Regions from separate parts of the Lentilitoribacter sp. EG35 genome, predicted to be linked through region 1. Evidence: predicted binding sites of a transcription regulator. Region 1 holds the regulator's gene; each other region holds the start of a gene.
The links. Region 1 encodes PhoB, which activates phosphate uptake and scavenging genes when phosphate is short. Its sites were predicted from a motif close to TGTCATNNANCTGTCAT; they were not measured.
Positions count from the first base shown of each region.

Region 2: AB2J24_RS02870 (esterase-like activity of phytase family protein) is a predicted target of PhoB. The motif match lies at 969-985, and genes of this name have one in related genera.
Region 3: AB2J24_RS18195 (PhoX family protein) is a predicted target of PhoB. The motif match lies at 1,434-1,450, and genes of this name have one in related genera.
Region 4: phnC (phosphonate ABC transporter ATP-binding protein) is a predicted target of PhoB. The motif match lies at 1,104-1,120, and genes of this name have one in related genera.

Region 1 covers NZ_JBFNGQ010000001.1:216,471-218,681, reverse strand. The annotation lists gene AB2J24_RS00980 (NAD(P)-dependent oxidoreductase) at 59-955, shown strand; gene phoB (phosphate regulon transcriptional regulator PhoB) at 973-1,674, opposite strand; gene phoU (phosphate signaling complex protein PhoU) at 1,692-2,211, opposite strand, start outside.
Region 2 covers NZ_JBFNGQ010000001.1:628,095-630,305, reverse strand. The annotation lists gene AB2J24_RS02870 (esterase-like activity of phytase family protein) at 1-895, opposite strand, end outside; gene AB2J24_RS02865 (vitamin B12-dependent ribonucleotide reductase) at 1,540-2,211, shown strand, end outside.
Region 3 covers NZ_JBFNGQ010000013.1:70,941-73,151, reverse strand. The annotation lists gene AB2J24_RS18195 (PhoX family protein) at 1-1,188, opposite strand, end outside; gene AB2J24_RS18190 (hypothetical protein) at 1,747-2,181, shown strand; gene AB2J24_RS18185 (hypothetical protein) at 2,171-2,211, shown strand, end outside.
Region 4 covers NZ_JBFNGQ010000010.1:59-2,269, forward strand. The annotation lists gene AB2J24_RS15740 (hypothetical protein) at 388-990, shown strand; gene phnC (phosphonate ABC transporter ATP-binding protein) at 1,180-1,992, shown strand; gene phnD (phosphonate ABC transporter substrate-binding protein) at 2,051-2,211, shown strand, end outside.

The sequences.
Region 1 (2,211 bases):
AATAGAGTATTTTCAATAAAACACGTTCCAGAACCACATTTTATAGAAGGAAGTCAACATGGCAGACCAAACAATAGGATTTATCGGCTTAGGCCTTATGGGTGCAGCTATGGTTGATCGTCTTCTTTCTAAAAATCATAAAGTTATCGTGTTGGGCAACAAGTCCCGCAAAGGCATAGAAGCAGCTTTAGCCAAGGGCGCAACAGAAGCAAATTCTGCAAAGGAACTTGCCTCTGCCAGCGATATAGTCATGCTATGTATGGGTACATCTGATCATGTTGAGTCTCGCATGTTAGGTGACAACGGCGTGATTGCAGGCTTAAAGCCAAACACCGTCGTCGTTGACTTCGGCACATCGCTGCCCAGTTCCACCAAGATGCTTGGCGAAAAGGTAGCGGCCGTCGGCTCTCAATATCTGGATGGCCCGCTTGGCCGTACCCCTTCTCATGCTATGGAAGGGAAATTAAATATTATGGCCGCCGGCGATAAAACCGCTTATGATAGAATTGAACCAATATTAAATGATCTGGGTGAAAATGTTTTTCACCTTGGTGAACTTGGAACAGGTCACACAATCAAACTCTTCAATAACTTCCTTGCCATGACAACAGCGTCCGCTATGTCAGAAATCTTCGCGATGGCTGCAAAATCCGGCGTTGACCCTCAAAAAGTTTATGACGTCATGTCGGCTGGGCCTCTTCATTCCATGATGATGGATTTTATCAAAGCATATGCGATAGATGGCAATCCTGAAAATCTAGCGTTCAGCATCAAAAACGGTTCAAAAGATATTGGTTACTACGGTCAGATGGCAGAAGATCTGGGTGTGGACAGCATCATGTCAAAGGCAGCCAAAAATGCGATGAGCGCAGCTATCGAAGATGGTTATGCAGATAATCTTGTTCCCGAAATGGTCACGTTCTTTAAACAGAAATATAGCGTGACTGATAGTTAAGGGTATTTACACTTAACTTAATCATCCTGATCAAGAGAATAACCAAAACCCCTGATCGTGCGTACTGGATCAGATTTTCCATTTTGTTTAAGCGCTTTACGCAAGCGTCCGACATGAACGTCCACTGTGCGCAAATCGATATCGCTGTTTATACCCCAAACACGGTCCAACAGTTGCTCACGACTCCAAACACGACCAGGCTTTTCTAGTAGGAACACCAATAATCGAAACTCGGTCGGCCCCAATTTAACGGTGTCATCACCATAATTGACACGATGGCGTTCCAAATCGACATTAATTTCCTTGTATGAAAGTACTTGTGTTGATGTGCTCGGACGACTACGCCGTAACAACGCGCGAACCCGTGCCATTAGCTCAGATACGGAGTATGGTTTTACCATGTAGTCATCAGCGCCTGTGTCTAGACCGCGGATGCGATCAGATTCTTCACCGCGCGCAGTCAACATAATCACAGGCGTATCAGATGTGTCTTTTCGTCGTTTCAACTGTCTGCAAACTTCAATACCCGAAACATTAGGAAGCATCCAATCAAGCACGATGAGATCAGGACTAGATTCTTCAGCCGCCAACAGGCCTTCATCGCCATCCATTGCGCGAACAACAGAAAAACCTTCTTTTTCAATATTATAAGCCAAAAGCTCCATTTGCGCTGGCTCATCTTCGACAACCAAAATTTTGGCAGTACCGAAATCAGACATGACTTTTCCTATCTAGATTAACCGTCTAACTCGACTGTAATTGACGATGTCACATCACTCTTGGGGCGATCGTCATCCGGCAATTCACCGCTAACCATATAATGAACTTGTTCAGCGATGTTCGTCGTATGATCACCCATTCGTTCAAAGTTCTTGGCAATAAACAATAAGTGCATGCAAGATGTAATATTACGCGGATTTTCCATCATGTAGGTCAATAATTCACGGAAGAGCGTATTGTGCATGAGGTCAACTTCCTCATCTTTAGCACGCCATAGATTTGCCATCTCAATATCCCGAGACACGTATGCATCGACCACGCCGCGAACCATTTCCTGTACAATTGCGCTCATACGCGAGATTGTTTCTGACGACGATCCTAATGAGATAACTTCATTGACCACCGAAGCGCGTTTGGCAACATTCTTTGCATAGTCACCAATACGTTCAAGATTGCTGACCATTTTCAACGCCACAACAACGGCACGCAGGTCCTGAGCCATTGGCTGCCGCTGCACTAGCACTCTGATCGCCATA
Region 2 (2,211 bases), 410 kb from region 1:
CACCTTCGTTGGCGATAACAAAACGATCATTATCCAACCACTGAACAGCATCTGGTTCACGCACGACACCCGATAACGTCGCATCAAATGTCAGCGCACGCTCTTCATCCACGTCCACATTTTTAAGATCGACACTACCGGCTGAAAAATGCGATTGAACCTTACCGTCTTCAGATATGACAACAATATGGTTGTTTTCCTGCATTGTAAGGACAATTTCATTATTATCGTTAAAATCAACAAACTCCGGCTCAGGGTCACTACCGGCAACATCCGACAAACCACTAACATCAGCCTTAATCATTGTGTCGCAATTCAATTTTCCATCTCTCACCTGCAAAATTGAAACAAAACCTGCGGGTGCTTGTGGGATGATACCATCATTAAGGTCTTCATCGCGCTCATTTTCAATTGCAACCGCAATCAAAGATCCATCTTTCGATACGGCAACAGAATCAGGTTGGCCGCCTAACTCACAAGATTGGGCAATTGATTTCGATTTCAAATCAATAACTGCAAGATTTCCAGATGGTGATACAAAATCTTTCGATGTGTTTACACCAACAAACGCAAAACCTTTTTTGATTGAGACAGAAGTCGGCTCACCACCAAGTTTAATAGTACCAAGGGGAGCAGGCGATCCAGGGTTGGTGATATCAATCATTCCAATCGCGCCAAGAGGGCTATCAGAATAAACAACCATATTACCATCTTCTGACGCTGAGATAATTTCGGCAGACGTCTCAGTTTTCTGAGACATATCCGATGGCAAATTCAAATTTACAGGGAAGGATGCGATTCGATTGAAATACTCATCGGCACACACACTTGATGAGAATGTAAAGACACTTCCCATAAGAAAAGAAAAAAATATTTTTTTTGTTGATAGTCGCATCAGATATTCTCCGCAAAATGTATAATCATCTGCTTCAGATAGCTAAATAGATTAAATCTTGAGCGACAGATTGATGAAGGTTTAATGACACTCTCTGCATAAACACTGGTTTTAAAGGGAAAGTGCTTTAATGATTTCATCCAAAAAGACTCAATTTGAAAAAAAGTAAATGTTTCCCCAATTTCCACATGTTCCATACACAATATATCGTGGGTAATATTTGTGTAGCAACTACCCCTTGACGACAGCATCCGAGTCGCGCCTTATAGAGCTACGTTGCATTGTGACGAGCTGGAGGGGTTTTTCAGACCAGCAATTTCATAGTTTTATTGAGTTTATGCATCTGAGTTCAGGTGCAGGGTTTGTTATGGCCAAAATTTGGAGAAAATCAGAAAATATTTCATTTTTTGACTAACTTCTTTTTTAAACATTAACGTTCTGTTAATACTGTATTTAGTAACTTGATAAATACAAAACACAAGATATAGATGTTCCTTGGGGGAATACTCTGTTATAATTAACTGGCTTTTGTCGCACTCGCGCTTGCTGAAAGTAAACGCAGTCGATGCTAGCTGCTGGGGAAATACTGCCTATTTGCTATTAAAAGGAAGCAATGGGTCAACACTTAAAAGGATTAATAAATTATGCGGATTGAACGCTGCTTTACTAAAGATGGACAAGGCGCTTATTCAGGTATCGAGTTTCGTAAGGCGACAAGCGAAATTAAGAACCCGAATGGCTCAATTGTTTTCCGTCTTGAGAATATTGATGTGCCAAATCAGTTCAGCCAAGTAGCTGCTGATATTCTGGCGCAAAAATATTTCCGTAAAGCAGGTGTCCCCGCTGCTTTGAAAAAAGTGGAAGAAAACGATGTTCCTTCATGGCTTTGGCGTTCTGTTCCAGATGAAGAAGCACTCGCTGCACTTCCAGAGGACGAGCGTTATGGTTCTGAAATTGATGCACGTCAGGTTTTTGACCGCCTCTCAGGCACGTGGACTTATTGGGGCTGGAAGGGCGGTTACTTCAACAACGAAGAAGATGCCCTCGCCTTCCGTGATGAACTTGCCTATATGCTCGCAACCCAGCGCGTAGCACCAAATTCCCCACAGTGGTTCAACACAGGTCTTCATTGGGCATACGGCATTGATGGACCAAGCCAAGGCCACTTCTATGTTGATCCGTTCAGCGGCAAGCTGGTCAAGTCAGGGTCATCTTATGAGCATCCGCAGCCTCATGCATGCTTTATTCAGTCTGTTGAAGATGATCTCGTCAATGAAGGTGGTATTATGGACCTTTGGGTTCGTGAAGCGCGCCTC
Region 3 (2,211 bases), on a different contig from region 1:
AATACGTGTATGAACACAGATTTCAGCTTTTGTCATGCCCGTTGCATCTTCTGACAGTTCCAGCCATTTGCCTGAACCTGCCGGATCAAACTTTGCTGCGTAAAGCGTTCCATTTTCCATAAGGTCGTCAGTGTCTGCACCTGGCGCATAAACGCCATCAGATACATAACGATAGAGGAATTCACCACGCTCATCATCACCCATATAGATGACGATACGACCGTCATTATTAACAACAGCCTCAGCATTTTCATGCTTGAAACGGCCCAGTGCAGTCCGCTTTTTCGGTACCGAATTTGGATCGCGTGGATCAATTTCAACAACATAGCCAGCGCGATTTGGCTCATTCGGGTTCATCTCAACATTGAAACGATCATCGATCTTTGCCCAGCCGTAACCCCAATCTTTAGCAGATATGCCATAACGTTTCAGCTCAGCAGAGACTTTATGCTCTTCATCTGTTGCAGAAAAATAGCCGTTAAAGTTTTCTTCGCAGGCAAGGTAAGTCCCCCAAGGTGTGGAACCATTACCACAATTGTTCCAAGTGCCAAGAGATAGGGTTCCAGTCGGGTCGGCCTTTGTTTTCAAAAGATCATGACCGGCGGCAGGACCTGTTAGCGCCATTTCACTATCGGGTGTAATGCGGCGATTGTAAGGACTGTCTTTTACAATATTCCAGCCATTTTCGCCTTGAGCGATTTCAACAACAGTCAAACCGTGCGCCATCTTACCCTTAGCAATGTCGTCATCGGAGACAGCTTTACCATCAGGATTGTTGCCCCAGATGATAGAGCGGTTTGTATATTCATTATTGGCAACATAAATCAGCTTATCACCGTGGGCATAAACTTCCATACCATCAATATTATCGCCAAATGAACGTGCCTGACTTTCAGCTGTGCCACGTGTTGCGTGATCAAATTCAGGAACACCTGAAAAAAGTGGATCACCCCAGCGCACAACAACTTCGGACTTGTAACCTGGTGCGAGTTTAATTGTGTCATCAACACTTGTTGTGATTTGCTCAAAGGCAAACCGGTCTTCAGCAGCCGCAGCTTCACCTACAAAACTGCTGTTCATGACGGCGAAGCTACCAAAAGCTAAAACACCACCCAAGAAACCGCGACGGCTGATAGATTCTTCTACTACACGATCAAAGTCTGTGACTTCAGCTGAAGGATTAATCATTTCGTCGAAATCATCAAATGTGACTTCATTTTCGATTTCCAAATTCTCTATTTTCTCGCTCACGGGAAAATTCTCCTTAAGGTTTAGTGATTTTTGCATGTCATGCGTTGCGATTAATTCTTCGGGAATTTCCTCCAATTGGCGGCAGTTTCCACAGTTTAAACATTGATCACATTTGGGCATAAAGACATCTCTCTTTCGTCTTTTTAGACGCGGAGATAGAAGCTGTTTTTTACTGCATCATGATGTCAAGCTTGTGACAAATTGACGAAACTTTGCATAATCGATGAGAAGGCAATGAGTTAACAATCTCAGAATACATAAAAGGCGTTGCGGGTTTCAATACCAATGCGGGTCAAATATTGTTTCACTCCTGCCCTTCTATGAAGATAACTTTACCGTAATTAAGACCTAAAAGAATATTTTCCTATTTTTGATTGACAAATATACGTATACGTATGATTATTTTCCTATGGATGGAGCGGTTCGCAAAAAAGGTTATGCGTCTTTGTGCATCGCTCTATCCGTGTCGTTTCGAGTTTATATACGGGATTTGTTATGAGTTTATCGCGCCGACCTTTACCGCCCCTTTCTGGATCACCTTTGTTGCCCATCATAAAACCTCGCCCCTTTTGCGGTGCGGATGAGTTTTTATTGTTTGTTGACCAGTTTGATTGCCAGTTCACCCATGAGGCCGAGCTAAGACCCATGTCGCTGGATGAAGCTGTGTGCGAGTGTGAGGACACGACAATCAGCATTATCCGAATGGACCAAAGCAACTGGCGTGGAGAGGATGTGAGTGACGATGTGGCCACAGAGTGGCTCAATATCCACGAACCCGATGCAGAGGCGGAAAACACCCTGCCCGACTTTGTGCGCAACAGCGAGGCCTGGCTTGATTATCTGGACGATTATGATGCACAAAATGGTGTTAAGGCCATCGATGAACAGTTGGATGATTTTGACTTGGGAATTGGCCGCTATGCCTCTTGATCTTAATGTCCCGCCTATCATCTCAAAAAA
Region 4 (2,211 bases), on a different contig from region 1:
TACCCTAGTAACGTATGAGAGCTATGGCACATAACTTGCCCAATTAGCCCGTCAATTTGACGGGCTTTTGGCATTTAGATGCTGGGATCCAGTATTTTGACACCTAATCAGGGGCCCAATAGGAGGGCTTTGCACGACGCATTGGGACAGAAAATGTAAATCCTACTCCCGCAATCAAAACATAAAAAGCCCTCACCGTAAAACGTGAGGGCTTTTTTGTGTCTGGTAGTTATGAAACATAGGGTAGCTGATAGCTGAGAAAATGATCGCGCATCCAAATTATTGAAAACAGTTAGATAAATCCTACCGATACATTCAAAATTCATTCCAGTATTGATTACCTGCTAAGACTATTGCTAAATAGTCTTACATCAGGAGAACTTAAAGATGTTGAAGTTTTACTTATCATTAATAGCCGTTACTCTATTAGCCTCTGGTTGTGCTGTTAACTCCATTGAGCAGGGTAGTCTTGAAAGTGGGATATATCAATCATCTACCCAAAAATTTACGATACCTGTTCCTGACGGAGCTAAAATTTTTGATGGTACACATGCGTTGGGAGAGTATGTAGCTGTAAATTCCTTGCCCAAACCTCTGGAAGTTCGTGGAGTGAGCTACAATCGCGTCGCGAATGTTGATGAAGAAACCTCCGAATTAACCAAAGACAACATAATTAAAAGCGGATATGATTTTTGGAGAAAAGGATATGCTGGCATAGAAGTGAGCACGATTAGTAGTGAATGGATAGAGCTAGACGGTAGACGCGTATATTTTACAGTTTTGGAGGGGCAGCCGGCAGGGCTTCTTGTTAAACCGAATACATTTTATGGCACGCTTAATTTTCTAAAAGATGGGTATGGTTATGTTGTTTTTGAGAGAATACGTACTGAAAAAATGCTAATTGGCGCTGAAGGGCGTCCAACAGGTGCGGATGCAGAGTTACGTAAAAATTCTATCCTTGCATTTTATCGCAGCATTAAATTCCATTAAACTGCAGAAATATATGTATTTTAAGTTTGTATCTCATTAGCCAAGGGTGAGATTTGGCAACTCTTGCCTACTCTGTGGAGTGAGCTTACCAGCTATTTAGTTAGTCATGTATTTGTATTAAATCCGTCATCAAATTGAGACGGGAAGGCCTTAGTGTTCGCTTGAGATGAACCAGGGACTTTGTACATGCTGCTTGAATTTCGTGATGTGATAAAAAAATTCGGACCCGCCACAGCGGTAGATAAAGTAAAATTTACTGTCGAGCGCGATCAGTTCATTGGAATTGTTGGACGCTCGGGCGCAGGGAAATCAACTGTTCTTCGAATGCTAAATCGCCTGGCGGACCCAACAGAAGGTTCGATCCTTTTTAATGGAAAGGATATCACAAAGTTGGAGGGCGCAGGGAAACGTAAATGGCAATCCGATTGCGCTATGATTTTTCAGCAGTTCAATTTGGTGCCGCGTTTGGATGTTGTATCCAATGTTCTTCATGGAACGTTAAACAGACGCAATACACTAGCAACGATGTTTAATCTTTATCCAAAGAGCGATATACACACAGCGCTCGATCTTCTTGAACGACTTGGAATTGAAGAGCATGCAATTAAGCGGGCGGAAGCGCTTTCAGGCGGTCAGCAGCAACGTGTCGCAATAGCAAGAGCATTGATGCAAGACCCGCAAATTGTTTTGGCAGATGAGCCTATCGCATCGCTTGACCCGATGAATGCACAGATCGTTATGGATAGCCTAAGGCGTATCCATGATGAAGATGGACGTCTCGTCATATGTAATCTTCACACACTTGATACTGCACGCAAATATTGCGATCGCGTTATTGGTATGCGTGATGGCAAAATCGTCTTTGATGGCGCAGGCGCAGAACTCACCGCTGGTGCAGCGCGTGAAATTTATGGTGCTGATGAGAGCTTTTCAGAATCGGCAACTTCAACAAGCGTTGAGACACTTGCCCAGACTAATCACAAGCTAGAAACGCTTGCATGATATGACCCAGCCCCGAAATGTACGGGGTTTTTTATGTCTTTAATGGAGAAATTAGATAATGAAAAAAATAGCTATTGCCCTAATGGCAACGACACTCATGACAGGTGCAGCATTTGCTGACAGCATGGAAAAAATTTCCGAATTCCGCATCGGCATCCTCGGTGGTGAAAATGCGCAAGACCGTATGAATGATAATCAGTGTCTTGCCGATAAAGCAAA